Regions from separate parts of the Streptomyces sp. NBC_00873 genome, predicted to be linked through region 1. Evidence: riboswitches for the same ligand, from Rfam matches in the RefSeq annotation. Region 1 holds a riboswitch; each other region holds the start of a gene.
The links. A riboswitch is a leader RNA that binds a small molecule or an ion and turns the genes downstream of it on or off. The one in region 1 is predicted to bind cyclic di-AMP.
Positions count from the first base shown of each region.

Region 1 (5,471 bases):
TACTACGCGCCCAACAACGCGGTGCTGTCGGTCGTCGGCGACATCGACCCCGATCAGACGCTCGCCTGGATCGAGAAGTACTTCGGCTCCATTCCGTCCCACGACGGCAAGCAGCCGCCGCGCGACGGCACGCTCCCGGAGATCATCGGCGAGCAGCTGCGCGAAGAGGTCCACGAGGAGGTCCCGGCGCGGGCGCTGATGGCCGCCTACCGGCTGCCGCACGACGGCACCAGGGAGTGCGACGCCGCGGATCTCGCGCTGACCGTGCTCGGCGGAGGCGAGTCCTCCCGGCTGCACAACCGCCTGGTCCGCCGCGACCGTACGGCCGTTGCGGCAGGTTTCGGGCTGCTGCGGCTGGCCGGCGCGCCCTCGCTCGGCTGGCTGGACGTGAAGACGTCCGGCGGTGTCGAGGTGGCGCAGATCGAGGCCGCGGTCGACGAGGAGCTGGCCCGGTTCGCCGCCGAGGGCCCCACGCCCGAGGAAATGGAGCGCGCTCAGGCACAGTTGGAGCGCGAGTGGCTGGACCGGCTCGGTACGGTCGCGGGCCGCGCCGATGAACTCTGCCGGTTCGCCGTGCTGTTCGGCGACCCGCAGCTCGCGCTGACCGCCGTCCAGCGGGTCCTCGACGTCACCGCGGACGAGGTCCAGGCGGCGGCCAGGGCCCAGCTGCGCCCCGACAACCGGGCGGTGCTCGTCTACGAGCCGGTCGAGCCGGCCGAATCCGCCGACGCGGAAGCCGACGAGACGGACACCGACACCGACGTGCACGAAGGGGCGGACAAGTGACCGACGCTGCCGCGACTGGAGTATCGATGGAGTACCACCCGCAGCCGACCCCCGGCACGGCCAGGCCCTGGGCCTTTCCCGCACCCGAGCGCGGCGCCCTGCCCAATGGGCTGACGGTGCTGCGCTGCCACCGTCCCGGCCAGCAGGTCGTCGCGGTCGAGATCTTCCTCGACGCCCCGCTGGACGCCGAGCCCGAGGGCCTCGACGGCCTGGCCACGATCATGGCGCGGGCCCTTTCCGAGGGCACCGACAAGCACTCCGCCGAGGAGTTCGCCGCCGAGCTGGAGCGTTGCGGCGCCACCCTCGACGCGCACGCCGACCATCCCGGCATGCGGGTCTCCCTGGAGGTTCCGGCCTCCCGGCTGGCCAAGGCGCTCGGGCTGGTCGCCGAGGCGCTGCGGGCGCCCGCGTTCGCCGACAGCGAGATCGAGCGACTGGTGAACAACCGGCTCGACGAGATTCCGCACGAGCAGGCCAACCCGGCCCGGCGTGCCGCCAAGCAGCTCTCCAAGGAGCTCTTCCCGGCCACGTCGCGGATGTCACGCCCACGCCAGGGCACCGAGGAGACGGTGGAGCGGATCGACTCCGCGGCCGTGCGCGCCTTCTACGAGGCCCATGTCCGGCCGTCCACCGCGACCGCCGTCGTCGTCGGCGACCTCACCGGTATCGACCTGGACGCCCTGCTCGCCGACACCATCGGCGACTGGACCGGGGACACCGTGGAGCCCCGTCCGGTCCCGCCGATCACCGCCGACGACACCGGTCGCGTGGTGATCGTCGACCGTCCGGGCGCCGTGCAGACGCAGCTGCTGATCGGCCGCATCGGCGCCGACCGGCACGACAGGGTGTGGCCGGCCCAGGTCCTCGGCACCTACTGCCTGGGCGGCACACTCACCTCCCGGCTGGACCGGGTGCTGCGCGAGGAGAAGGGCTACACCTACGGCGTGCGGGCCTTCGGGCAGGTCCTGCGCTCGACGGCCCCGGACTCCGCCTCCGGGGCGACCGGCGCGGCGATGCTGGCGATCAGTGGCTCGGTGGACACGGAGTCCACCGGACCGGCGCTCGACGACCTGTGGAAGGTCCTGCGGACGCTGGTGGCCGAGGGGCTGACCGACGCCGAGCGCGAGACCGCTGTGCAGAACCTCGTGGGTGTCGCCCCGCTGAAGTTCGAGACGGCTGCCTCCGTCGCCGGCACGCTCGCCGACCAGGTCGAGCAGCACCTCCCGGACGACTACCAGGCGCAGTTGTACGCCCGCCTGGCCGAGACCGGCACGGTCGAGGCGACCGCAGCCGTGGTCAACGCCTTCCCCGTGGACCGGCTGGTCACGATTCTCGTCGGCGACGCCGCGCAGATCGAGGAGCCGGTCAGGGCGTTGGGTATCGGAGAGGTGTCGGTCGTCACTGGCTGATGCACCAAAGTCCCGCAAAGAGGGGCAAAGAGAGACCCTGGCGAGTCGCTTCTCGCCAGGGTCTTCTCTTTTGTCTGGTTTGAGATGAAAGCTTCTTGCTTGCCCTGTGGGATGCGCTACAAAACGCCCTGTCCGTTTGGTGAATGAAAGTGCCCCCGCCTAGCGTCGGCTCCACTGTCCGTCACTCGTATGCCGCATCCGTGGCGCCGGGCAGTGATCGCCGAGTCCCCGTCAGCGCGAGCCCGGGGAGCCGGGGACCCACACAGTCCCTGGGGTGAATCGGATGCCGCGACCTCCTGCGAGGCCGGGGATCCGTAGGAGACCTTCCTGCTCCGAACCCGTCAGCTAACCCGGTAGGCGAGAAGGAAGGAAAGGACCAGCTACTTCATGGCGTTCACCCGCCCCACCGGGAAGCACCGTGCCCCGAGCCGCCTGAAGCGCAGGAGTGCACGCATCGCCGGAGTCGCGACGCTGGCGACCACCGGCGTCGTCGGCGGACTGGCCTCTCCGGCCCTCGCCACGGATGCCGAGGCCCCCGCCGTCAACGAAACCGGCCTGACCCAGATCATCGCCATCGAGGATGCCCTCGCCGGCCAGGTGGCCACCCAGGCCGAGGTGCAGAAGCGCCAGGCCGACGTCGCCGCGAAGGTGAAGGCGAAGGCTGTCGCGGCAGCCGAGGCCGAAGCGAAGGCCAAGGCGGCAGCGAAGGCCAAGGCCGAGGCCCGCGCCAAGGCGGCCCGTGACGCGAAGGCCCGCGCCGCCCGTTCCGCCGAGCGCACCCGCCTGGGCTCCTTCCAGCTCCCGGTCGCCGGTTCGTACGTCACCACCGGCTACAAGTCGAGCGGATCCCTCTGGTCCTCCGGCCGCCACTCGGGCATCGACTTCCACGCCGCCTCCGGCAGCTCTGTCGTCGCCGTCGGCGCCGGCACGGTCGTCGAGGCGGGCTGGGGCGGCGCATACGGCAACAACATCGTGCTGCGGATGACGGACGGCACGTACACCCAGTACGGCCACCTCTCCTCGATCGGCGTCTCCGTCGGCCAGAGCGTCGGCGCGGGCCAGCAGATCGGCCTCTCCGGCTCGACCGGCAACTCCACCGGACCGCACCTCCACTTCGAGGCCCGCACCACGCCTTCGTACGGCTCCGACATGGACCCCGTGGCGTACCTGCGCGCCCATGGCGTGAACGTCTGACCGACGTCCCATCCGCAACACCCCGCGGTGATGCCAGGGCGCTGGACTCCCAGCACGCCGAGCGGGCCACCGCCGCGCACCGGCTGCGCCGCGCGGGCGGTACCCCGGGCGGTGATGCCGGCGCCCCCGCTCCGGCGGCCGGGTGAGGACTTCGCAACATGCCGTAAACGCCGCGAGCGGCCGGCATTAACACATGCGACGTATACAAAAAGAAGTAAATGTGCGGGGCTTTCTTTGGGCTGCCTGAATTCGCTCCGAATGAATTGTCGGTATCCGAAAAAGAAAGAAGGAGCCGCGGCCCCGGTTGGGGTACCGCGGCTTCGCCACAGGAATAGACCCGACAGGAATCGGCCGGAAAGGCTTCCCCCTGATCGGAACCCTGGAATCAGACGGTCTCGGGGAGCTCCTCGAGCCCCTCGGTGACCAGCTTCGCCAGACGGTCGAGCGCGGCTTCCGCGTCGTCCGCCTCGGAGGCGAGCACGATCTCCTCGCCGCCGTGCGCGCCGAGACCGAGCACCGCGAGGATGGAGGCAGCGTTCACCGGGGGGCCGTCGGACTTGGCGATCGTCACGGGGACGCCGGACGCCGTGGCGGCACGGACGAAGATGGAAGCGGGGCGGGCGTGCAGGCCCTCGGCCCAACCGACATTGACGCGGCGCTCAGCCATGGTTCTGCCCTTCACGAATCAATGGTTGTCTAGACCAGTCTCTACCGCAGTGTGCTGGCTTCCCGCCGACCCGCAACCCGGCCCCAGCCCGTGCCGCACGGCCGATCGGAGCTCTCAGACTGCCCCGGCCCCGGGCGCTTCGCGACCGCTGACCGCGCCGTAGGCTTTGCCCATGCAGCCCACGCCGGAGCAGAGTCCGCACCACGCGTACCCCGACCACTGGGAAGCGGATGTGGTGCTCCGCGACGGCGGTACGGCCCGCATCAGGCCCATCACCACGGACGATGCCGAGCGCCTGGTCAGCTTCTACGAGCAGGTCTCCGACGAGTCGAAGTACTACCGGTTCTTCGCTCCTTACCCCCGTCTGTCCGCCAAGGACGTCCACCGCTTCACCCATCACGACTACGTCGACCGGGTGGGGCTCGCCGTCACGGTCGGCGGCGAGTTCATCGCCACCGTCCGCTACGACCGGATCGACGCGGCCGGCCGGCCGGCCTCCGCCCCCGCCGACGAGGCCGAGGTCGCCTTTCTCGTCCAGGACGCGCACCAGGGCCGCGGCGTGGCATCGGCGCTCCTCGAACACATCGCCGCAGTGGCGCGTGAGCGCGGCATCCGGCGCTTCGCCGCCGAGGTGCTGCCCGCCAACAACAAGATGATCAAGGTGTTCCGTGACGCCGGGTACACCCAGCAGCGCAGCTTCGAGGACGGCGCCGTCCATCTCACCCTCGACCTCGAACCGACCGCCGAGTCCCTCGCCGTCCAGCGCGCCCGCGAGCAGCGGGCGGAGGCGCGGTCGGTACAGCGGCTGATCACACCGGGGTCCGTCGCGGTCATCGGCACCGGCCGTAACCCCGGCGGGGTCGGCCGCACGGTTCTGCGCAACCTCCTCGGTGCGGGCTTCACCGGCCGTACGTACGCCGTGAACAGCTCGTTCGCCGCCGACCAGGGAACGATCGACGGCGTCCCCGCACACCGCTCCATCGGCGAGATCGGCGAACCGGTGGACCTCGCGGTCGTCGCCGTGCCCGCGGACCGGGTCCCGGAGGCCGTCGCCGACTGCGGCGAACACGGTGTCCAGGGCCTCGTGGTCCTCTCCGCCGGATATGCCGAATGGGGTGCCGAAGGCAGGGAAAGGCAGCGCGAACTGGTCCGCCAGGCCCGCTCCTACGGCATGCGCATCATCGGCCCGAACGCCTTCGGGATCATCAACAACGCGGACGGCGTACGGCTGAACGCCTCCCTCGCCCCCGAGCCGCCCGCCCCGGGGCGCATCGGTCTGTTCACGCAGTCGGGCGCGATCGGCATCGCCCTGCTCTCCGGGCTCTACCGGCGCGGCGCGGGTCTGTCGACGTTCATCTCCGCGGGCAACCGCGCCGACATCTCGGGCAACGACTTCCTCCAGTACTGGTACGAGG
Region 1 covers NZ_CP108803.1:2,647,686-2,653,156, reverse strand. Annotated here, with positions in the region: gene OH809_RS11905 (M16 family metallopeptidase) at 1-786, shown strand, start outside; gene OH809_RS11900 (M16 family metallopeptidase) at 813-2,195, shown strand; cyclic di-AMP (ydaO/yuaA leader) riboswitch at 2,404-2,569, shown strand; gene OH809_RS11895 (M23 family metallopeptidase) at 2,583-3,389, shown strand; gene OH809_RS11890 (HPr family phosphocarrier protein) at 3,775-4,056, opposite strand; gene OH809_RS11885 (GNAT family N-acetyltransferase) at 4,229-5,471, shown strand, end outside.

Region 2 (5,471 bases), 5.1 Mb from region 1:
AACGTCCAACCCATGACACCGGCGTAGAAGGACTCTGCCGCGCGCAGGTCCCGTGCCATCAGGCTCACCCAGCAGGGCGCACCGGCCACCGGCACGGTTCCTTCAAGGGCTGGCATTCGGTGCTCCTGCGGGTGCCTGATGGACGTCAGGCCATGCCCGAGTTCGACGGGTGGGGGTGCGGAGCAGGTCGCGCACCCGGTCCACCAGCCCGGCGCCCGGAACGAGCAGTCTGCTGGCGGGCGGGGTGTTCGGGGAACTCACACGACTGTCCGAGACGTCGCACCGCAGTCGCGCCCTTCGCCCGGCAGTGGGGATACGTAGCGGGCATAGGGCGCGGCGTTCAGCAGGTTTCGTCGAACTTCACTGCGGTCAAGGTGACAGGCTGGACGTCGAGCTTGGTGCTGGCAGTGCCTGATGATCAAGACGTCGTGACAGATTTGTGAGATATCTACGCTCGGCGAACAGCAAAAAAGCCTCTGCCCTCGGCCTTTTAGTGGATCACTAGGATGCGTGCTCCCCATCATAACCTTCTGTACGTCCTGTACATTTTTTACGGATGCCCCCGCAGGCCGCGCACAGACACCGGAGGAGAGGCCTCGCCATGTTCCGCCCTGCCGCCCGTTACGTCCTGCCCGAGTTCACCGAGCGCACGACCGACGGGACCCGGACCCTCGACCCGTACTCCAAGCTGCTCGCCGAGCGCATCGTCTTCCTCGGCACCCCGGTCGACGACACCGCGGCCAACGACCTGATCGCGCAGTTCATGTATCTGGAGCACGCCGCGCCCGACCGGCCGATCTCCCTCTACATCAACTCCCCCGGCGGCTCGTTCGGCGCCATGTCCGCCATCTACGACACGATGGACTACCTCACCTGCGAGGTGGAGACGTTCTGCCTCGGCCAGGCCGGTTCCAGCGCGGCGGTCCTGCTCGCTGCGGGCGCTCCCGGCCGGCGGCACGCCCTGCCCGGGGCCAGGGTCGTCGTCCAGCAGCCCGAGCTCCCGGAGCCGGTTCAGGGCCAACCGTCCGATCTGGAGATCGAGGCGCGGGAACTGGTCCGCGTCCGTGAGCTGCTCACCCGCATGCTGGCCCGCCACACCGGCCGCAGCGCCGAGCGGATCGCCGCCGACTTCGAGCGCGACCTCATCCTCGACGCCGCCGAAGCCAAGGCGTACGGGCTGGTGGACCACGTCCTGGAGAACCGCAAGACGTCGCTCCCGCCGAACAGCGCGAGGTGAACCGCCGATGCAGCCACCCCACCTCCCGCCGCTGCCCGCGCTGACGCGCGCCGAGGCCGAGTTCATCGACTGCTACCTGGAAGTGCTCGACCAGCTGGGCCAAATCAACCCCGCCCGCGGCAGCGACACCTACGGTGCACTGCGCGCGGCCCAGGCACTCGCCTCCCGGGCGGGCGCCCTGCGGGACGCGCTCACCTTGATGCACGAGCGGGGTGAAGCACAGATCCACGCCGCCACGTTGGCGCGGGCACTGCGCGTGTTGGACGGGGAACGGCGGGCCGGACGGGTCACCGTGCCCCCGGCCCCGATGAGTTGATCATCTCTCCGTAGGCGACACGCCCGGCGCGCTGATCGAATTTTCTCGCTCGTCCGGCGCAAGGAATCCCCCGCGAGAGGGATAACTCGACTTGCGCCGCCGGCGTGGACGGTGAGCGAAATATGCCGTTCCACCGCTGGTACCGGACCGGTCGAGACAGCCTGACGAGTACCCAAATCACACCTTGCTCACCCAAACAGACCATTAGTGCTGAATTTCGCATATCGCTGTTTTGCTTCGGAAATCCGGCAGGCGGTGAGTCAAGATCCGTGGGACGACAAGCCCCCGCCACCACGGCGAGGCGGTCCGGGCGGACGCCGAGTCCTGCCGCCGCCCGGATGACTGGTCGACAGAAGTGGATCGGCAGGAGTGGAGGACCCGAGCGCAACGGGTCGACCGGTCATCCGGTCGGCCCTCGGGGTGAAGCCGCATCGCGCGGCCGGGCAACTTCGCCAGCCCGAACCCGACAGGTCATCCTTCACAGGCGGCTGACGAAGGGTTGCGCATGACTGCGCAGGTTCATGTCCCGTTTCTGATCACCCGGGCCGGTACGGCCACATTTCTGACGCTCGCCGCCGTCGGCGGCTCCATGTTCGCCCCCGGCGCCGTGACCGACGCCCAGGCCGCGACGCAATCAACGAAGGCGCTCAAGATCGCCGCGTCGAAGAAGGGATCGCCATACCGGTACGGGGCCACTGGCCCCCACGGTTTCGACTGTTCCGGGCTGATGCTGTATGCGTTCAAGAAGGTGGGCAAGAGGCTCCCACGCACGGCCCAGCAGCAGTACAACAAGACCCGCCACGTCTCGGCGTCGAAGCGGAAACGCGGCGATCTGGTCTTCTTCCACTCGGGACGCAGCGTCTACCACGTGGGCATCTACGCCGGCAGGGGTAAGATCTGGCACTCCCCGAAGACCGGTTCCGTCGTGCGGCTGGAGAAGATCTGGACGAGGAGCGTCTGGTACGGACGAGTTCGCTGATCCCTCCGATTCTCCTCCGGTTCCCCCATTCACCACGTGCTGCAGTGCATCAGAGGTCCGGTCACCAGGACCAGCCCCAGCGCGGTGAGCGCCGCGCCGCTGCCGCCCTCGATGGCGCGGGCGGTACGCGGCCGGCGCAGCCACCGGCCCAGGCGGTCCACCAGGAGTGCCACGGACGGGAACCAGATCAGCGCGAGCAGCACGACGAGGGCGGCCAGCAGCAGGGTCCTGGGGAGGGGCGGTTGCTCGCCGCTGTCCCGGGCCGGCAGTCGACGTACACAGCGGGACTCCAAAGACGTGTCCAGGCCCCCGCCGCGGTTCTCCGCGGCGGCCTGGACTTCGTTCGTCTCCGGTCTGAACGACGGTCCGGCCGGCTGACCGGTCAGGTCAGTGGCGCGGTCCGCAGGACGGTCGCCACCGCGGTCGCGATCTGCGCCTCCGTCAGATCGGCCCGTGCGGTGAGCCGCAGCCGCGAGATGCCGTCCGGGACCGACGGCGGTCGGAAGCAGCCCACCGCGATCCCGGCCGCGCGGCAGTCGGCCGCCCAGCGCACCGCCGCGTCCGGCGAAGGTGCCCGGACCGAGACGACTGCGGCGTCGGGGCGTACGGCGGTCAGCCCCTCCGCGGTCAGCCGTTCGTACAGTGCGGTGGCGACCGTACGGGCCCTGCCCGCGCGTGCCGGCTCGCGGCGCAGGAGGCGCAGGCTCGCGAGAGCCGCGCCCGTCGCGGCCGGTGCGAGCCCGGTGTCGAAGATGAAGGTGCGGGCCGCGTTGACCAGATGGTCGATCACCCGGGCCGGGCCGAGGACCGCTCCGCCCTGACTGCCCAGGGACTTGGAGAGGGTCAGGGTGGTGACGATCCCGTCACCACCCGCGAGACCGGCGGCGGCGAGGGCGCCGCGCCCGCCCTCGCCGAGCACGCCCAGACCGTGCGCGTCGTCGACGAGCAGCGCGGCGCCCTCCGTACGGCAGACGCCGGCCAGTTCCGGCAGCGGCGCGGCGTCTCCGTCGACGGAGAAGACCGAGTCGGTGACAACCAGGGCACGGCCGCCGTGCGCGCGCAGCTCCTTGGCGACGGCTCCGGGATCGGCGTGGGGTACGACGGCGGTGTCCGCCCGGGAGAGGCGGCAGCCGTCCACGATGGAGGCGTGATTGCCCGCGTCGGAGACGATCAGGGAGCCACGGCCGGTGAGGGCGGTGAGCGCGGCGAGATTGGCCGCGTAGCCGGAGGAGAGGACGAGGGCCGCTTCGAAACCGCAGAATTCGGCCAGTTCGCGTTCGAGGTCGGCGTGCAGCGCGGTGGAACCGGTGACCAGCCGGGAGCCGGTGGCGCCCGCACCCCACCGGTGCGCGGCCTCGGCGGCGGCCGCGGTCACCTCGGGGTGCCGGGTGAGGCCCAGGTAGTCGTTGCTCGCGAGGTCCAGCAGTTCCGGCTCGGCCGACCGCGGGCGCAGGGTACGGACGAGCCCTGCGTCCGCACGGCGGCGCGCCTCGTCATCGATCCAGTCGAACGGGGCGAAGGACATGTCGGCGGTCCCTTTTGTAGGCAGCTCACAGAGCCTAACCGGGCGCTTGGCCCGTCATGGTGTGGCAATACACACATGCTCTGTGGGCTCTGTTGTCCGGTTCCTCCTTGGCTGCGGGCGGTGCCGTAAGCCAGGATCATGACCATGGACCTCCTGAACACGTTGGTGGACAAGGGGCTGCGGCGCGAGCTGCCGACCCGCGAAGAAGCGCTCGCCGTGCTGGCGACCTCGGACGACGACCTGCTCGAAGTGGTGGCCGCGGCCGGAAAGGTGCGCCGTCAGTGGTTCGGCCGGCGGGTGAAGCTGAACTATCTGGTCAATCTCAAGTCCGGGCTCTGCCCCGAGGACTGTTCGTACTGCTCGCAGCGGCTCGGCTCGAAGGCCGAGATCCTCAAGTACACCTGGCTGAAACCGGACGAGGCGTCGAAGGCCGCCGCCGCCGGGGTGGCGGGCGGCGCGAAGCGTGTCTGTCTGGTGGCGAGCGGCCGCGGTCCGACGGACCGGGACGTCGACCGGGTGTCGCAGACGATCGAGGCGATCAAGGAGCAGAACGAGGGCGTCGAGGTGTGCGCCTGCCTCGGTCTGCTCTCCGCCGGGCAGGCCGATCGGCTGCGTTCCGCGGGCGCCGACGCGTACAACCACAACCTCAATACGTCCGAGGGGACGTACGGGGACATCACCACCACCCACACCTATGCGGACCGGGTGGAGACCGTCCAGCAGGCGCAGGCCGCGGGACTCTCGGCGTGCTCCGGGCTGATCGCCGGGATGGGTGAGAGCGACGCGGATCTGGTCGACGTCGTCTTCTCGCTGCGCGAGCTGGACCCGGACTCGGTTCCGGTGAACTTCCTGATCCCGTTCGAGGGAACCCCGCTCGCCAAGGAGTGGAACCTCACCCCGCAGCGCTGTCTGCGCATTCTGGCGATGGTCCGGTTCGTCTGCCCGGATGTCGAGGTCCGGCTCGCGGGCGGCCGCGAAGTACATCTGCGCTCGATGCAGCCGCTCGCCCTGCACCTGGTCAACTCGATCTTCCTGGGCGACTATCTGACCAGTGAGGGCCAGGCGGGACAGGCGGATCTGGACATGATCGCGGACGCCGGTTTCGAGGTGGAGGGCGCGGGTACGACGACGCTGCCCCGGCACCGTACGGACGCGACGGCCGAGGCGGAGACCGGTGGCGGCTGCGGCTCGCACGCGGGGGGCTGTGCGCCCTGCGGTGACGTGGCCGACGAGCCGGGGGACGCCGAGGCCGGGGTGCCGGGCGCGCGTACGGATCTGGTGGCGGTCCGCCGTCGTGGCGCGGGAACGGATCTCGCACCCAATGCCTGAGCCCCTCTCCCCGGCCGAACTGCGGACCCTGGACCGGGACCACGTCTGGCATCCGTACGGCCCGATGCCGGGCCGGCAGGAGCCG
Region 2 covers NZ_CP108803.1:7,743,816-7,749,286, reverse strand. Annotated here, with positions in the region: partial or broken gene OH809_RS35830 (VOC family protein) at 1-116, opposite strand, end outside; gene OH809_RS35825 (ATP-dependent Clp protease proteolytic subunit) at 602-1,237, shown strand; gene OH809_RS35820 (hypothetical protein) at 1,245-1,553, shown strand; cyclic di-AMP (ydaO/yuaA leader) riboswitch at 1,869-2,055, shown strand; gene OH809_RS35815 (C40 family peptidase) at 2,059-2,532, shown strand; partial or broken gene OH809_RS35810 (LysE family transporter) at 2,562-2,780, opposite strand; gene OH809_RS35805 (8-amino-7-oxononanoate synthase) at 2,915-4,057, opposite strand; gene bioB (biotin synthase BioB) at 4,202-5,386, shown strand; gene OH809_RS35795 (adenosylmethionine--8-amino-7-oxononanoate transaminase) at 5,379-5,471, shown strand, end outside.
Region 2: another riboswitch for cyclic di-AMP. It lies ahead of OH809_RS35815 (C40 family peptidase); the one in region 1 lies ahead of OH809_RS11895 (M23 family metallopeptidase).

Region 3 (5,471 bases), 1.4 Mb from region 1:
CAGGTGTCGATGCGGATGTTCCGCCGCGCCGACGCCCCGCAGCAGGGCCCCGCCGACTACGCGTGCCAGACGGACGGCATGATCGGGCTCGGCTGCGGCGCACGCTCGTACACCAGTCGGCTGCACTACTCCTTCGACTACGCGGTGGAGATGCGGGAAGTGCGGGCGATCATCGACGGCTACACCGCCACCGAGGACTTCTCCCGCGCGGAAGTGGGGCGGTATGTCGACGGCGACGAGGCGCGCAGGCGTCACCTTCTGCAGTCGCTCCTCCAGGCCGAGGGGCTGCAACTGGCGGAATACCGCGAGCGGTTCGACGCCGCTCCCAGTGACGACTTCCGTGGTGACCTGGACCGGTTCGAGGCGCGCGGCTGGCTGGACGGGTCCGCCGTGGCGTCCGGGCTGCTGCGGCTCTCGCCCGAGGGGCTCGCCCACTCCGACGCGCTGGGTCCCGAACTGTTCTCCCCCGCTGTACGGGCCGCGATGGCCGCGTACGAACTGAAGTGAGCACTCCCATGGATCTGACGATCCTCTATCGGGGCCCCCTGGCGTCGTGCGACTACGACTGCCCGTACTGCCCGTTCGCCAAGCGGCGCGACAGCCCGGAGCAGCTCCGTGCCGACCGCGCCGCGCTGGAGCGGTTCACCGCGTGGGCTGCGGCGCAGACCGGGGACAGGATCTCGGTGCTCTTCACGCCGTGGGGCGAGGGGCTGGTCCGTTCCTGGTACCGCCGCGCGTTGGTGGAACTGGCGCAGCTGCCGCATATCGGCCGGGTCGCGATCCAGACCAATCTCAGCGGTCGTACACGGTGGCTGGCCGAGGCCGGTGGAGCCGGCCGCGACAAGATCGCGCTGTGGTGCACGTACCACCCGGGGCAGACACCGTACGACCGTTTCCTCGCCAGGTGCCGGGAGCTGTCCGTCCTCGGTGTCCGGTACAGCGTCGGTGTCGTCGGTCTCGAGGAGCATTTCGACGAGGCGCGGCGCCTCCGTACCGACCTGCCCGACGAGGTCTATCTCTGGGTCAATGCCGCTGAGGGGCAGAGCTACACGGACGAGGAGGCGGACCGCTGGACGGCCCTCGACCCCCTCTTCCCGTACAGCCGTCACCCGCACCGCTCGGCAGGCATGCCGTGCCGGACCGGCGAGTCCGTCATCTCGGTGGACGGCGACGGCACGGTGCGTCGCTGCCACTTCGTCCCGGCCGAACTGGGCAACCTGTACGACGGCAGCTACCGGCGTGCGCTCGGTCCGCGGGCCTGTCCGCTCGCCGTCTGCGACTGCCACATCGGCTATGTGCATCTGGAGACGCTGCCGTTGTACGACGTCTTCGCGGGTGGCGTCCTGGAGCGCATACCAACCCGACGCCCGGGCATACCGGCGCCCTCGGGGCGCCGGTTCCTGCCGGTTTCCCCCGCCGCCGGACAGGCCTGAAGCCCCCGAGAGGCAGGAAAGGGAACGGGCCCGTCCGGCAGATGAGGCCAAAGAGAGGCCCTTCACCCACCCCCCAATTGCCGGTCGGTCTAAGTTAAGGGGCGGTGCGCCGCCGCGCACCGCCCCTTAACCGAGCCGACCGAATCAGCCGTGGATCAGACGTAGATCCCGTGCGAGGCCAGGTAGGCAATGGGGTCGATGTCCGACCCGTACGCCGGGCCGGTGCGGATCTCGAAGTGCAGGTGCGGGCCGGTGGCGTTGCCGGTGGCACCGGAGAGGCCGACCTGCTGGCCGGCGGTCACGGTCTGGCCCGCCGAGACGGAGAGCGAGGACATGTGGCCGTACTGCGAGTAGTGGCCGTCGGCGTGCTTGATGACGACCTGGTTGCCGTACGCGCCACCCCAGCCGGCGGTGACGACGGTGCCGGAGGTGATCGCCTTCACGCTGGTGCCGGTGGCGACCGGGAAGTCGATACCCGTGTGGCTGCCGCTGGACCAGTTGGAGCCGGAGGCACGGTAGGCGGTGGTGTGGTTGCCCGGGACCGGGTGGACGTAGCCGGAGCTGTTGCTCTGACCGGCCGAGGCGGAAGCCGTGGTGGTCTTGACGGACTCCGAAGCCTTGGACTGCGACGCGGACTTGTCGGCCGAGGAGGTCGACGGAGCCGGGGCGGACTGCGTGGTGTCCGTCGTCGCGGCGGAGCCGGCCGGCTTGCCGCCGAGCGTCAGCTTCATGCCCGGGACGATAAGGCTCGGGTTCTCGCCGACGACCGCGCGGTTGTCCTGGTACAGCTGCTGCCAGCCGCCCTTGACCTGCTGCTCGGCGGCAATCTTCGACAGGTAGTCACCGGCGACGACGGAGTACGTCCGGGTCTCGGCCTGCTTCTTCACGACCGGCGCGGCCTCGACGGCGACGTGCGTGGCTGCCGACTGCGCGGTGGGCGCGGCCTGCTCCGCGGCGTGGGCACCGGTGGCGCCGAGCAGCGGAAGGGCGATGACGGCCCCACCGGCGCCGACTGCGGCGACGCGACGGGCGATCGTGCTGGACTTGGTACGGCGGTGCTTACCCGATGTGGGCATGAAGAATTTCCTCTCCGGCGCCTACGAGGTGAGCTGTCGGGTTCGGGCTGGAGATGCCCGGTCGCGGTTCGCGACTTCACCCCGAGCCGGCCGGATCTCTCCGGACGGCGGCTTACCTGGTTCCCCCGCTCCTGCCACACGTGAGTGGGTGCGAATTCCGGACAGCGGCAGGATTAGGCGGTCCGTCCGGATTGAGGGTGACCGTAGGCGAGTGAGGACGACGGAAACAAGCCATCGATTACTCGAGGGAATCCGCGCCGGGAAATCGGCGCGGAATTCCGGTCACCCTCCGTGGATTACGGATCTTGACTTTCCGCGCGACGCCCGGAATGCCCATCCCCGACGTCACCACACACCGTCACGGATATGATCCCGCTCACGAGGAGGGCATCATCTCCTAGGAAAATGGGGTGTGTTCCACTAAATGCCCCAATACGGACATGTCATAAGCGCTCTGCACGCCGGAGCCTCAGCACCTTCGCGTCCAGATCCCCCCGCAGCCCTGTGTGCAGACCCTGATGCAGCAGCACGGCGCCGTGGTGGACCGCCCCGGTGTCCAGGTCGGTGTAGGTCGCCGCAGGGTCGAGCCCGCGCAGCCGCAGAGCCGGCGGCCGCTCCCCGTACCGCTGCGCCTCCAGCCACATCAGCACCACCGCCTCGTCGCCGTGCACGTACTGCACCGCGCTGAGCCCACCGCGCGGGGCACGCAGCCGGTACAGCGCGCCGTGCTGCACGGCGGGACGGATCTCCTTGTAGAGATCCACCCAGTTCCGCGCCTCGGTCAGCTCCTCGTCACTCCACTCGGTGAGATCCCCGCCGACCCCGAGCACCCCGGCCATCGCGCTGACGAAGCGGAAGCGCAGCGAACTGACCCTGCTGTTGAGCTGGACATTCGGACTGTCGGTGACCCAGGCGGCCATCACCCGCGCCGGATGGATCTGCCCGAAGCCCTGCTGGATGGCGAGCCGGTCGAGCGGGTCGGTGTTGTCGGAGGTCCACACCTGGTCGGTACGAACGAGGATCCCCAGGTCGATCCGGCCACCGCCGCCCGAGCAGGACTCGAAAGCGACGCCGGGGTGGGCGGCCCGCAGCCGGTCGATCAGCGCGTAGAGCGCGTCCACATGCGCGATCCAGAGCTTCTGCGGATAGCCCTCGCCCGGCCAGCCCGCATCGGTGAAGCAGCGGTTGAAGTCCCATTTCACATAGTCGATCGGAGCGCTGGAGAGCAGCGTGTCGAGCTGCTCCCACAGATGGTTCTGCACATCGGTCCGGGCCAGATTGAGCACCAGCTGATGACGGAATTCGGTCCGGGTCCGCCCAGGGAAGTGCTGCACCCAGTCGGGGTGCGCGCGATACAGATCACTGTCGGCGTTCACCATCTCCGGCTCGACCCAGATGCCGAACTGCATGCCGAGTCCGTGCACTTCGTCGGCGAGCGGCTTCAGCCCGCCGGGGAATCGCTCGGCGTTGGGGGTCCAGTCGCCGAGTCCGGCCCGGTCGCTGGTGCGCTGCCCGAACCATGCGTCGTCCACGACGAACAGCTCGACGCCCATCGCCGCGGCGCGCTCGGCGAGGGCGCGCTGCTGGTCCTCCGCGATGTCGAAGCCGGTCGCCTCCCAGGAGTTGTAGAGCACCGGCCGCAGGCTCTCGGCGTCCGGGACGACATGGGCCAGTTGCCAGGCGTGCCAGGCCCGGCTCGCCCCGCCGAACCCTTCGGCGCTCCACAGCCCGGCGAACACCGGTGTGGTGTACGTCTCCCCCGGTGCGAGCCGCAGCAGCCCGGAGTCGTCGTATCCGGCGCCTCCGGTGATCTGTACGAGCCCGTCGGGGAGCTGCTGCACCGCGATCCGCCACGAGCCGGACCAGCCGAGCGCGCAGCCGTACACCTCGCCGTCCTCCTCGGTGGCGGCGCCGTCCGCGTCGAGCGCGACCCAGGGCAGGAACTGGTGTCCGGTGTGGCCACGCCTGCTGGAGAGGACCTTCTCGCCGTACGTCAGCTCCGACCGTTCGAGCTGTGTCTCGGCCGCCCAGCGGCCGTGCAGCTGGCTCAGCCGCCAGCTGTCGCGGGCGGGCAGCGCCCAGGCCGCCGCGTCGGCGCGCAGCAGCTCCAGCAGCGGACCGTCAGGACCGGTGTGGGTGACGGTGGCCCAGCGCTCGATGACATCGGAGTCGTCCCGCATCCGGTAGTGCAGCGTGAGCGCGAGCCGCTGCACGGAGTCGGCGAACGCGATACGGAGTTCGTCGCCGTCCACGGCGGCCCCGGCGAACGCCCATTCGGTGCCCCGGACTTCGGGGGTGCGTACGGAGAGAGCGGGCCGGACGAAGCGGGGGCCGCCCTCGACCGGGTACTCCTCGCGGCCGTCCAGCTGCGACTCGAAGCCCCGGAAGGGCGGCTCGGGCGCGGCGGCGAGGGCCTCGGCGGCCGCGAGGGAGATCTGCGGCCCCCAGTGCAGATGCAGCAGTTCGTCCCGGCCGGTGAGGTGCAGCGCGTAGCTGCCGCTCGCCCCGGTCAGCAGCCAGGTCCGACCCTGGTCACCCGTCTCGATCATGTCTTCCCCGCATTCCCACAGTTCCGCACATCATCGACCGCCGACCGACGGCCGGGCAACGCCCGTGCGAGGCGAATTCCATGGGGTGTTCAGCAGGAGACGGCCGAGAGGATTGCCTGAGAATTCAATGTCGTATCGTCGCAGGAACTGACCTCGCCGGCGAGCCGCGCCGACGCCAGACACTCCAGGAGACACCGTGACGCAGCAGGTGCCGCAGGTCCCGTCGACGGAACCCGAGCTGGCAGGTGTGCGCAACTTCCGCGATGTGGGCGGACTGCCGACCGTGGACGGCCGCCGGGTGCGGCACGGGCGGCTCTTCCGCAGCGGTCACCTCGCGCACGCCACCGATGAGGACGCCGCGTTCCTCGGCGGCCTCGGGCTGCACACGATCTTCGACTTCCGCAATGCGGCGG
Region 3 covers NZ_CP108803.1:1,245,649-1,251,119, forward strand. Annotated here, with positions in the region: gene OH809_RS05875 (STM4012 family radical SAM protein) at 1-507, shown strand, start outside; gene OH809_RS05880 (STM4011 family radical SAM protein) at 516-1,433, shown strand; gene OH809_RS05885 (peptidoglycan DD-metalloendopeptidase family protein) at 1,589-2,509, opposite strand; cyclic di-AMP (ydaO/yuaA leader) riboswitch at 2,513-2,670, opposite strand; gene OH809_RS05890 (alpha-galactosidase) at 2,953-5,058, opposite strand; gene OH809_RS05895 (tyrosine-protein phosphatase) at 5,255-5,471, shown strand, end outside.
Region 3: another riboswitch for cyclic di-AMP. It lies ahead of OH809_RS05885 (peptidoglycan DD-metalloendopeptidase family protein); the one in region 1 lies ahead of OH809_RS11895 (M23 family metallopeptidase).

Region 4 (5,471 bases), 1.7 Mb from region 1:
TCATCCGGGAGCGGAACCGGGTCTCCCAGGAGGTCATCGCGGGCAGCCACAGCGAGATGGAGAAACTCGGCATCGTCGTGGACGCCCTCCAGATCCAGGAGATCGAGGACTCCACCGGCTACATCAACAACCTCGCCGCCCCGCACGCGGCCGCCGTCGCCAGCCAGGCCCGGATCGCCCAGGCCAGAGCGGACCAGGAGGCGTCCGAGCGGGAGCAGCAGGCCGCGGCGCTCAAGGCCGAGTACGAACGGGACACCGCGATCAAGCGGGCCGGTTTCCTCGCCGAGACCGAGCAGTACAACGCCCGCGCCGCTCAGGCCGGACCGCTCGCCCAGGCCAGGGCCTCGCACGAGGTCGTCGAGGAGCAGACCGCGCTGGCCGAGCGGCAGGCGGCGCTGGCGGCGCAACGGCTGGAGGCGGAGGTCAGGCGTCCGGCGGACGCCGAGGCGTACCGGCAGCGCACGCTCGCCGAGGCCGCCCGCGACCAGGCGAAGTTCCAGGCCGACGGCAGTGCGTACGCCGAACGGGCCGTCGCCCAGGCGCAGGCCGACGCCAACACCGCGCGTGCCGCCTCGCTCCGGGACGGGAATCAGGAGCTGATCGCGGCCAACCGCATCGTGGAGAACCTGCCGGCCCTGGCCGACGCGGCCGCCCGCGGGATGTCGGGGGCCGACCTCACCGTGCTCAACGGCACCAACGGTGTCAACGAGATGGCGGCGGGCGTGGTCAGTCAGGGGCTGGCGATCCTCCACGCAATCCAGCGCGGTGCGAACACGGCGAAGCCGGCGGTCGACGCGAAGCGGGCCCCGCACATCACCGACTCGAACTGAGACCGACCGGCAATTGGGGGGTGCGTGCCCCAGCCCCGTGACGCCGCCCCCCAATTGCCGGTCGGTCTGAGCCGGGCTACTTCTCCGCCCCGGAGGGTGCGGCAGATACCTTGCGACAGAAGGCACTTCGTCGGCAGCTGCTTCTCGAATTCGGTGCCTTGGAGCAGTGGATGGGAGCGGATGGGCGCAGGCGGATCAGTAAATGGTCAACCGTCCGTCCCGGATGGCGTAGAGTTGTGTTTACCGACGCGGGGTGGAGCAGCTCGGTAGCTCGCTGGGCTCATAACCCAGAGGTCGCAGGTTCAAATCCTGTCCCCGCTACTGAAGATTCAGGCCCGGCATGCATAGAGCGTGCCGGGCCTGATTCGTGTTTTCGTGTTTCCGTCCCCCCTTCGGCCGATGCGGAGTCGCCGCGCGGCGCCGCTCCGGCAAGCCTGGGGGAGTGGGGTGCGGCACCGTCCGCAGCCAGGCGCGTACCGGGCAGGAGACCGCGGGGCGTATCGGGCAGGAGACCGCAGGAACCGCTGCGCGTACCGGGCAGGAGACCACAGGTGGGGATGGCGGAGAAGCTGCGCGGGGCGCGGGGCGGGGGCGGCAGACCTTCCCGGCGGTTCGTCGGCGCGCTGCCGGCGCTGCTGATCGCCGTCGGGCTCGTGTTCGACATCCTCACCCCGCCACCGTTCACCGCCGTGCCGCTGTTCGTGGCGGCCCCGCTGGCCGCCGCACCGTTCTTCTCACGGGCGGGCACCGTCCGTATCGGCGTCGCCTCGCTGCTCTCGATCCTCGTCCTGCGGAGCCAGAGCGGCGCGCTGCTGCAGGTCGTGCCGTCCCTCGAGGTCCTCACCGTGTTCACCGCCTCGGCCCTCGCCCTCTTCATCAACGGAGTCGTACGGCGTGGCAGTGAGCAGCTGGCTTCGGCGCGGGTCATCGCGGAGACCGCCATGCGGGCCGTGCTGCCGAAGCCGAACGACTGGATCGGCGGGCTGCACGTTGCCGCGCGGTACGAGGCGGCGCAGGCGGACGAGTTCGTCGGCGGCGACCTGTTCGCCGTGGTGGACACCCCGCACGGCGTGCGGCTGGTGGTCGGGGACGTGCGGGGCAAGGGGCTCGACGCGGTCGAGGCGGTGGCGGTGATCATCGGCGCGTTCCGGGAGGTCGCCGAGCACGAGGCTTCGCTGGAGGGCGTGGCGCAGCGGCTGGAGCGGGCGCTGGCGCGGGAGGGGGAGCGGCGCGGCGGGATCGATCCGGTCGAGGGGTTCGTCACCGCCGTACTCGCCGAGATCCCGCACGGTGCGGCCGAGGTGCGGATCGTCAACCGCGGCCACCCCGAGCCGCTGCTGCTCCACCCCGACGGGGGGGTGGAGGTGCTGGTGCCGAGCGTGCCCGCGCTGCCGCTCGGCATGGGTCTGGGGGTGTGGCCGGACCTGGCCGACGTCTGGAGTCTGGCCGCCGGGGCCACGCTGCTCGTCTACACCGACGGTCTTTCCGAGGCGCGCGACAGGCGTGGGGTGTTCTACGACCCGGCGGCCCGGCTGCGCGGGCGGATCTTCCCCGGGCCCGAGGAGCTGCTGTCCGCGCTGACCGATGACGTACGGCTGCACACGGGCGGCAAGTCCACCGACGACCTGGCGCTGGTCGCGGTCGTACGGCCCGCGGAGGGGCAGCCGGAGCGGCGCAGGACCGTGAAGATCGTGGGCCGCCGGCAGGAATGAGGCGCGGCGGCGGTGAGCACACGAGGACGATGCCACCGTGTGTAATCGAAGAGTGCCGCTCTGCATAACGTTTGACGCAACGTCAGAAAGACAGTAGTGACTGAGTCCGGGTCAACTCGCCCGATTCCACCCGGTTGTGTCCCGTAAAGTCCAGGCCAAGACCGTGAACGATCAGAGGGAACAGCTTGGAATCAGGCCCGTGTGTCTATTAACGTTCGATAACGCAGCGCGGTCGTCCCAGCCGTCGTCAGTGGCGGCACCGTGCGCGAGCGCCGAATTCCGCAAGGGAACCGGGGAACCACCTACATGGGGTGAATCGGACATCTGTGTCTCGTGAGAGGCAGAGGGATCCGTAGGAGACCTTCCTGCTCCGAACCCGTCAGCTAACCCGGTAGGCGAGAAGGAAGGAAAGGAGTGCGCCCCCGTGGCGTCCAACAAACCTGCCCCCGAAGCCCCTTCCCGGTTCGGCTCCGACTTCACCACTGAGTACGGATCCGGGACGGACACCGAGTTCGCCACCGGGTTCACCACCGAGTCCGGGACCGAGGGCTTCGGAGAGACCGACCGGGCCCGGGAGGAATGGAACCCCACCGAGGAGTCCGTCCGCCCCGTACGTGGCAGGCACCGCGTCGCCAAGCAGCGCAATGGGCTCGCCCGTAGTTCCACGGTTCTCGGCGTCGGTGTCATCGCGGCCGTCGGCGCGGGCGGTATGGCCACCGCGCAGAGCAAGCCGCCGGTCTCCATCTCCCTTCCCGATTCCATCGCCGACAAGCTCCCCGACGCCAACTCCCTCCCCGGCGTGGGCGCGCTGCTCTCCGAGGAGTCCGCCACCGACCAGGCCCAGGCCAAGACCGCCGCCGCCCCGCTGACCAGCGCGGGCATCACCACCGCCGAGGCCGAACAGGGCGCCACCGACGCCGGCGAGGCCCTCCGCGCCCGCATCCTCCAGCAGGCCGAGCAGCAGCAGAACGCCGCCGACGCGGAGGCCAAGGCGGCCGAGGAGAAGGCCGCCGCGGAGAAGGCGGCAGCCGAGGCGAAGCAGAAGCAGGACATCGCGGCGGCCAAGGCCGAGGCCGAGAAGAAGAAGGCGGAGGAAGCGGCGAAGGCCAAGGCCGAGGCCGAACGGCTCGCCAAACTGGCCGCCAGCTACGCCATCCCCACTTCCTCGTACACGATCACCTCGACCTTCGGCCAAGCCGGTTCGATGTGGTCCTCCGGCCACCACACCGGTCTCGACTTCGCGGCGCCGACCGGCACCCCGATCAAGGCCATCCACACCGGCACCATCAAGTCGGCGGGCTGGTCCGGCTCCTACGGCTACCGCACGGTCCTGGAGCTCGAGGACGGCACGGAGCTGTGGTTCTGTCACCAGTCGTCGATCGACGTCAGCGCCGGCCAGAAGGTCACCACCGGTGAGACCATCGGCCGCGTCGGCGCCACCGGAAATGTGACGGGTCCCCACCTCCACCTGGAGGTCCACACCCCGAGCGGCACGGGCATCGACCCGATGACCTGGCTGCGCGACAAGGGCCTCACGGTCTGACCCGATGAACGCGGGCCGCGGCCCGCCACCGATCCCCGGCAGTCCTGACGCTCACCCCCCGACGTCAGGGCTGCCGGTCCGTTTGGCCGTCGCCCTGGCCCGGCTCGCCGCCCGTCCGACCGTAGCCGCCCCGATCGCCTCGGCCCGCACGGTCGAGCAGCTGCCCGCACTGGTGGCCGTCGCCGGCCTCCGGCTGACCGAGCAGGAGCCGGCGGAACTCACCGAGGCGTCCGCCCGACCCGTCACCAGGGATGCCGGGGCGGCCGGTTCCCGTAGATCTGCTGTCCGTGGGGCGGCTGGTGATACGGCTGCCCAGGGGGCGACAGGTACGGGTTGTGACCGCCGTACGGCTGGTACCGCCGCGGAACCGGCGCCGGGGCCATGGAGTGCGGGCGCAAACGGCCCGTCGCCTGTGCCGCGTACGCCAGGGCGGGGGCGGCCACCTCCCGGCGCTGCCAGAGATGGTGCAGCAGTTCCAGTTCACGTGCGGTGAAGTCCGGTTCCGCCGCCCCGCGGCCTGCCTGGCGGCGCAGGAACGCCAGGGACGTGGCGAACGACTCGTACTCGGCGACCGCCCGCGCCGCAGCCTTGCCGCGCGCCCTGGCCTGCGCCTTGGCGTGGCTCCGTATCTGCGACGCGATCCGGCTGTGAGCGCCGTGGGCGGGGCCGTAGGCAGGGGCGTACCCGTAACCCGGGGCTCCGTACCCCGCTTGCGCGTGCTGCCGGCGCGCCACGTCCCGGGCCAGGCCTCGGGCCCGCATCGAGGAGAGCGCGAGCGGCTCGGCCGGGGTCAGCCAGCCGGCGGCCGCGTACGCGGGCAGCTCGGTCGCCAGGGTGCGCAGCTCCCGCTGGCGCGACCAGATCGCCAGCCAGGTGACCAGTCCGAAGACCGGGACCATGAACACCCCGTACACGACATAGAAGCCGTACGGACCGAACGTCCCCGAGCCGTTCCACAGGGCGTGCGTGCCCATGGCGAGGATCAGTCCGAGCAGCGGCAGCGCGATGCGGCGGATGCGGTGGCGGCGTGCGCTGAGCGCCGCGAAGCCGAAGCCCAGGCCGGTCAGCACGGTGAAGAGGGGATGCGCGAACGGCGTCATCACCCCTCGTACGAAGAAGGTCGCGGCCGTCACCGACGCCAGGCCCGAGTTGCCGATCTGCTGGTCCTCGCCGAACGCGTTGCCCAGGTAGAGGATGTTCTCGGTGAAGGCGAAGCCCGTCGCGGTGAAGCCGGCGACGACGACGCCGGCGACGACACCGCCGAAGTCCCGTCGCCGGAACAGGAAGATCAGCAGGACGGCCGCCGCCTTCGCGCTCTCCTCGACGACCGGCGCTATGACCGTGGCCCCGAGGGTGTCCGCGCTCGCCGGGTCCGCGGTGGCCGTC
Region 4 covers NZ_CP108803.1:4,382,823-4,388,293, reverse strand. Annotated here, with positions in the region: gene OH809_RS20075 (SPFH domain-containing protein) at 1-830, shown strand, start outside; tRNA gene OH809_RS20070 (tRNA-Met) at 1,078-1,151, shown strand; gene OH809_RS20065 (PP2C family protein-serine/threonine phosphatase) at 1,388-2,542, shown strand; cyclic di-AMP (ydaO/yuaA leader) riboswitch at 2,803-2,955, shown strand; gene OH809_RS20060 (M23 family metallopeptidase) at 2,967-4,085, shown strand; partial or broken gene OH809_RS20055 (aldo/keto reductase) at 4,174-4,320, shown strand; gene OH809_RS20050 (PrsW family glutamic-type intramembrane protease) at 4,328-5,471, opposite strand, start outside.
Region 4: another riboswitch for cyclic di-AMP. It lies ahead of OH809_RS20060 (M23 family metallopeptidase); the one in region 1 lies ahead of OH809_RS11895 (M23 family metallopeptidase).